DNA from 3 places in the Anabaena sp. EIM26 genome. Region 1 is predicted to be linked to each of the others. Evidence: predicted binding sites of a transcription regulator. Region 1 holds the regulator's gene; each other region holds the start of a gene.
The links. Region 1 encodes NtcA, which controls nitrogen genes in cyanobacteria. Its sites were predicted from a motif close to TNTGTANNNNNNNNTACANA; they were not measured.
Positions count from the first base shown of each region.

Region 1 (2,272 bases):
TTGAGGGGTTCTACTAATTCTGAGACTTTTTTCTCGAATTTGCCTTTTTCATCTGGCAAATAGGTAATACCCAAGTTAGCACCTGCATTGTGGAGTTGTTGGGCAATACCCCAGGCGATGGAGCGATTATTGGCAATACCTGTTACTAGGGCGTTTTTTCCGGACAGATTCAGCATAGAAATTGTTAATTTGATCAATCAATAGGAGCATACTAGAATCTGAGCCTATTTTGACTTTGTTGGCGACGTGATTTTCAATAAATCTAATTAATTAGGGTGCTGAGTGCAACAAAATTTTTGCTGATTGTTTAAGAAGTTATAAAGATATCGGAAGTTTTTATAGAAAAAAACCTTTTAACTTGAGGTTTTGAAACTACTTATGAACAATTGATGGCTAAAAATAACAAGAATTAGGTATCATAATAAACAAATGGCTATAAAGCAGCAAATTTGAGTATAGGAAAAAACAAAAAGGTTGACGGTGCTTTCTTGATTTTTCAGGTGTATTCTTAGGTAATCAGTTTTTGTTTTTCCGGCATTGGGTAGGGGAAGGGAGATGATCGTGACACAAGATAAAGCCCTAGCAAATGTTTTTCGTCAGATGGCGACCGGAGCGTTTCCTCCGGTTGTGGAAACGTTTGAACGCAACAAAACGATCTTTTTTCCTGGCGATCCTGCCGAACGAGTTTATTTTCTTCTCAAGGGTGCTGTAAAACTTTCCAGGGTATACGAGGCAGGAGAAGAAATAACGGTAGCGCTGCTACGGGAAAATAGCGTTTTTGGTGTGTTGTCGTTGCTAACGGGCAATAAATCAGATAGATTTTACCATGCGGTGGCATTTACCGCTGTAGAATTGCTTTCAGCACCAATTGAACAAGTTGAGCAAGCGCTCAAGGAAAATCCAGAATTATCTATGTTAATGCTGCGGGGTCTTTCTTCGCGGATTCTTCAGACAGAGATGATGATTGAAACGCTTGCTCACCGAGATATGGGTTCTAGATTGGTGAGTTTTTTATTAATTCTTTGTCGAGATTTTGGTGTACCTTGCGCTGATGGCATCACAATTGATTTGAAGTTATCTCATCAAGCGATCGCTGAAGCAATTGGTTCAACTCGCGTTACTGTCACCAGGTTACTGGGAGATTTACGTGAGAAAAAAATGATTTCGATCCACAAAAAGAAGATTACTGTGCATAAACCTGTAACTTTAAGTAGGCAATTTACATAAAGTTAGGGAACAGGGGGCAGGGAATAGGTGACAGGTGACAGGGATCAGGGGAAATTTATTTATAACCTCAATCTCCGATACCCATTCCCCATTCCCCATTTCCCAAACAATTAGAGGTAAATCTAAAAATTGAGTAATTCATGCTTTTGTCAATCTTCTTTTTCCCACAGACTATGGTTGAAAGTAGTAGGCTGTATCTGGAAAGATTATGCCTCCGGCACGCTCCGTGAACGGTAGTTAAAGATGGCCACTGGGTACATCCTCATTGCAGCAATTTTAATTTTGGGAGGCGTAATTGCCACCGTGGGCGATCGCATTGGCACACGAGTTGGCAAGGCACGTCTCTCACTTTTCAACCTACGTCCCAAAAAAACGGCGGTACTAGTTACTATTTTTACTGGTGGTTTGATTTCTGCATCAACTCTAGCGGTTTTATTTGCTGCTGATGAAGGATTGCGGAAAGGAGTATTTGAATTAGAGGACATTCAAAATGACCTCAGAAATAAGCGAGAACAACTCAAAACCGCAGAAACGGAAAAAAGTCAGGTAGAAGACAAGCTCAATCAAGCCAGGAAAGAACAAACCCGGGCACAACAAGATTTACAGAAAATTAATCAGTCCTTGCAAGCGGCGAATGCCAAACAACGGATAACACAAGCTCAACTTAATCGCACCATTAGCCAACAAGCTAAAACGCAAGCTCAACTCCAAGGTACTCAAAGCCAACTGGGGGAAGTGGCGAGTCAGTACCAACAAGCCAGAGGAGAATTAGAAAACCTTTATAATCAGCGTAAGACATTACAGGCAGCAGTTGAACAATTAAAGACAGAACGCCAGCGATTGTATGTGGAAGCGAAAAAAGCCATTGACGAAGCGAAGACAGCTATTGAAAAACGCGATCGCGAACTTGCTAATCGTCAAGAAGCGATTGAAAAGCGTGATCAGAAAATTACTCAGTTAGATAAACTTATTCAAAATCGCAATCTAGACATTAAAAATCGAGAGCAAGTCATTGCTACTAGAGAATCTCGTCTCAAAGAATTAG
Region 1 is NZ_CM172472.1:3,483,593-3,485,864, reverse strand. It holds gene fabI (enoyl-ACP reductase FabI) at 1-176, opposite strand, end outside; gene ntcA (global nitrogen regulator NtcA) at 556-1,227, shown strand; gene AC012T_RS15180 (DUF3084 domain-containing protein) at 1,471-2,272, shown strand, end outside.

Region 2 (2,272 bases), 2.8 Mb from region 1:
GAATGGAGTCACATATAATCAAGATTCCACCTGGTTTTAACACCCGAAAGCATTGTTCTATAATTGATTGACGCACAGTATTAGGTAACTCATGAAAAAGAAACACAGAAGTTACCACATGAAAATAATCATCTAAATAAGGCAATTTTTCAGCATTTGCCTGTAAAAGTTGTGGTAATTCCAACGGATCTAGAGACAATAGCTCATTAGATTTACGTAAATAAGCTGGCGACAAATCTGTACCATATAAAGAAACTTGAGGACAAGCTGCGCGTATCATCTTCAGAGTCCGCCCAGTACCACAAGCTACATCTAGAATTCGGATTTGTTTTGGCGACAGAAACTGAAATTTTGCCAAACCGCTTTTCAGCGGGGCGAGAATACGTCGTCGCATGGCATCAGCTGAACCCCCAAACAAAAGTTCCACCTGTAAGTCATATAAATTGGCTGATAGGTTACTCAAATAACCATCAGTTTGATGATGAAAATTCTGCAAATAGTAACTAGGATAACTGTCTTTATCTATTTCTGGTGAAAAGTCTTGTTGGCTATTTTTTATGGATCGTTCCCAGATTAGGGGTAAATCTAGCCAAATTAATGGATAATAGCGGAAAAAATCTTCCCAAGGATTATCAAATAATACACTAGTCGGATATATTCCTTTTTCTGCATCCTGCCAGTCAGTTTCTAGTAGCTGATTTAATCTGTTTCGCAGTTTGGGTATTACCTCTTGAGGTATAAGTTGGCTCGTTTGCGCTAGTGTGGGATGCACTAAGTTTCTTAATTGTGAAGTTAAAATTTTATGAGCAAAGCTGAAGTAATTCTTTCCTTGTTGAAAAGTCTGATAGGTCAGCTTGGTTAAGGTGTCTGACATAAACAATAGATTAAACTTTATTACCGTCAATTATTGTATTGGAATCACCATCAAGAATAAAGCTTTTTGGAAATAAATACTCGTCTTCAACTACGTATAATTCTTGGATTGATCCACGATATTACATACAGCAAGTAGAACAGGACTTACGCAAGATGTGACCGAAAAGCTGATTCTTCCGTAGCGGTAATTCATGAATTACCGCTACTTTCGTTGTGTTGTGCATAAGTCCTATAGAAGTATAGCGATCGCTCAAGTGTAAATTTTTGTAAATTATTTTCAATTCCGTAGCATACGCTACAGAAATCCTGTTACTATAAATGGGTAAGGAAAAAATTCTATTAGTAAGAAATAGTGAGGACTGTAGTTATGTCTATTCAAGAAAAATCTCGTGCGTTAATGGTACGTCAACATCAGCAAGTTAAGAACCGTCAACAATCAATGCTGATGCGTGCTGCACAAGAACTCGGTCTTCCTGAAGAACTATCCCATTATTGGAACCCCATTCAAGGGAAGATAGATCCTACTACACAAACAATTTATAGTAGCAGTCACGCATCTATGAGCTAAGACTTTTGTTTGAATGCTTAAACTAACAGATTGAAAAAAAGCCACCCTCAAGGGTGGCTTGCAAATTTGCTTTACTACTCGTTGCAATTAGCAATCGTAATATAAGAAGAATTCGTAAGGATGAGGACGTAACTGCATTTGCTTAACTTCGTTAGCGAGTTTGTAGTCAATCCAGTTTTGGATGAAATCTTCTGAGAATACACCAGTTTCTGTTAAGAAAGCGTGATCGTTTTCGAGTGCTTCTAATGCCAATTCTAAAGAACCTGGTGTAGAAGGAATTTTCGCCAATTCTTCTGGAGAAAGTTCATAGATATTCTTATCTAAGGGTTCACCAGGATGGATTTTGTTCTTAATGCCATCAATACCAGCGCAAAGCATGGCAGCAAAGGCTAAATAGGGGTTAGAGGTGGCATCTGGACAACGGAACTCTAACCGCTTGGCTTTGGGGTTATTACCAGACAAGGGAATCCGTACAGAAGCAGAACGGTTGCCTTGGGAATAAGCCAAGTTTACTGGTGCTTCATAACCCGGTACTAAACGTTTGTAGGAGTTTGTAGTGGGGTTGGTGATTGCCAACAATGCTGGAGCGTGCTTAAGAATACCACCAATGTAGTACAATCCCATTTCGCTCATGCCAGCATACTTGTCACCGGCAAATAAAGGTTGTCCACCTTTCCAAATAGATTGGTGACAGTGCATACCGGAACCATTATCACCAAAAATTGGTTTTGGCATGAAGGTGACGGTTTTACCGTACTTTCTGGCAACGTTCTTGATGACATATTTATAAGTCATCAGCCAGTCAGCAGCTTCGATTAACTTACCAAA
Region 2 is NZ_CM172472.1:304,643-306,914, forward strand. It holds gene AC012T_RS01225 (class I SAM-dependent methyltransferase) at 1-874, opposite strand, end outside; gene gifA (glutamine synthetase inactivation factor IF7A) at 1,244-1,444, shown strand; gene glnA (type I glutamate--ammonia ligase) at 1,532-2,272, opposite strand, start outside.
Region 2: a site for NtcA is predicted at 1,159-1,178, ahead of gifA (glutamine synthetase inactivation factor IF7A). Genes of this name have one in related genera too.

Region 3 (2,272 bases), 1.1 Mb from region 1:
TTGCTCCCTTTGCCTTAATACTGACGTTTCCGGGTAAGCAACCACCGGAATTAGTTGTGCCTCACCCGTAGAAGTTTCTACCAATTCCTGCGTTAAATATACAACACTCAAAGACGCTCCCAGTCCTTGGGTTAGCAGCGATATTTGCTCTCGACACAGAGCAATAAAATCAGAACTGGCAGACATTAACATTTTTTAGTTTTTACTCAGAATTAAGGACTAGTACAAGAAGGCAGGAAGGAAGAAAGCTACAGCAGATTACAGATCAATGACGTACAGAATCTAAATTCAAAGCCAGACACCAAGCCAGTACAGACCGATGAGTAACGAGTAATGAGTAAGAAGGAGAGTCAAGCACTCGGTACAGGCTAAACGCCACGCTACCGCTAACGGTACTTGGTACTCACAACTCTTCCGACTCCTGACTCCTGAATTCTGCTGTATATCAGATTTTTCAGCTTTTTTAGTAGATAGTTATTTTTTCCTATGCTCCACTAGCAGAGAAAATTAGAAAAGACACCAAGTTGTTTACTATCTCATCTTATCAAGCTTACCTAAATCTTCTCATTAATGCTTTATTTCCGGGAATGATATTTTTAGTCAAGCATAGCAAAAAGAAAGATCCGGTTAAAAAGGTTCACTCATCTGCTCAAACAACCTTTCTTCCCCTATAACTCCTATTTTCTGCCTCCTGCCTTCCCACACAACCTAGTAATATTTTTTCTAAAGTTCAAACCGATAAATTTTGTTGTATCAAAACATTAAAAACTATTGATTTTTTAAACTATAACTCATATAATTACGACGGGTTTTGTAGCTATGACTACAATCTTTTAGCTTGAAAGAGGAGGACAATAGGTTGGCAAGGAGACGTAAACGGAAAAGTCGTCGTCGCCAAGAAGGACGACGGATTTTAGAACACGTGCCTCAATATAGCATCGAGAGTGGCGAAGATAAACCTGTGACAGCAGCAAGAAAATTCATTCAAGCTGAGGGTATCCTGCCTCCTGCCTTGCTACTTGTAAAAAGAAACGAACACACCACAGACCGTTATTTCTGGGCTGAAAAAGGTCTGTTTGGCGCTCAATACGTAGAAGAAAATCATTTCTTGTTTCCCAGCCTGCGAGTTTTGGAACCTCCTGCTGGTCAAGAATTAGTGACTGTGGGCAGTCGTTAACATCTAAATGATCCTCTTCCGCATTGAATCTGACTTCTGACTCTGACATTAATTAACTGGCAAAATTGCTCAGTTTATGCAAAAATTCAATTTTTTTTAAGTTTGTAGCTGAACTGCCAGTAGAGCTTCTCCAAATTGGAACATCCACTCCTTTGCAGCCGACTCAGTTGCCGGAGTTGATATCTAGTATGCTGATGCAGCAGGGAGTAGCAACAGAGAAAAACGCATTTAAAAGCATTTTAATCGTGTTAACATGATTTGGATTGCCAAGACTCTCTGTCAACCAATCTAAAATTTTCCCTACGACAGAAGTCGTAAGAAAAACTGCCAACACTAGATTTGTTTTGCCTCCTCCCTACTGTTCCGTTTTTTCAACAGTCAGTCAGAAGTCCGCACTTGATCATTAGGTGATTGTCTTAGCAACCAAGATTCAATCAACCATCTCTAACTGTAAAGCCCTCTGTAACTCAGCAAGTTCATCTCGATGGCCAATCACAGTTATTTTACTTGAGGAGTGTTGTTCCCTTTGGATTGATTCCATTTTGAGTGACACTTTCTCAAGTCTTCCAGATTTTTGCCAATAAAATATACCACTTAAAGGTGACAGCAGCACTAAAGAAAATAAAAATGGACTTTGACTAGAAAAAAGTTGAGCTAAAACTAGTGATAGACAAGCAAAGCCAACAGCAGCTAAAAAAGTCAAAAATATAGCTAAAAACCAGCTAGGTCTGACAAACCCTTCAAAAGTCACTTGATTCTTTTCTTTATCTACAGATGTCACCCGATAGGATCGGGATAAAAAATATTCCTTCAATTGGCTCATTAAAGCGGCTTCGTCTTGCTCAGATATTAATTGCGCTCTTTCTATGCGGTCTTTAGTAGAAGCGCGAATAAAAAAGAATAACCCCACTGATAACAACAAAGTTAGCAGGAAAGTAGATGGCACAATAGCAGTATCCATAATTAATTGTTACTTTTTGACTGGATCAGACTTACTTATTATCAATTATTATTGATGAGGATTGTCGGGATTTTAAGCGTATACAATAATTGTTTTTTAGCAATCCCCAATCCCCAGTCCCCAATCCCCAGTTT
Region 3 is NZ_CM172472.1:2,369,410-2,371,681, reverse strand. It holds gene AC012T_RS10245 (GAF domain-containing sensor histidine kinase) at 1-192, opposite strand, end outside; gene AC012T_RS10240 (DUF3155 domain-containing protein) at 860-1,177, shown strand; gene AC012T_RS10235 (cofactor assembly of complex C subunit B) at 1,608-2,138, opposite strand.
Region 3: a site for NtcA is predicted at 811-830, ahead of AC012T_RS10240 (DUF3155 domain-containing protein). Genes of this name have one in related genera too.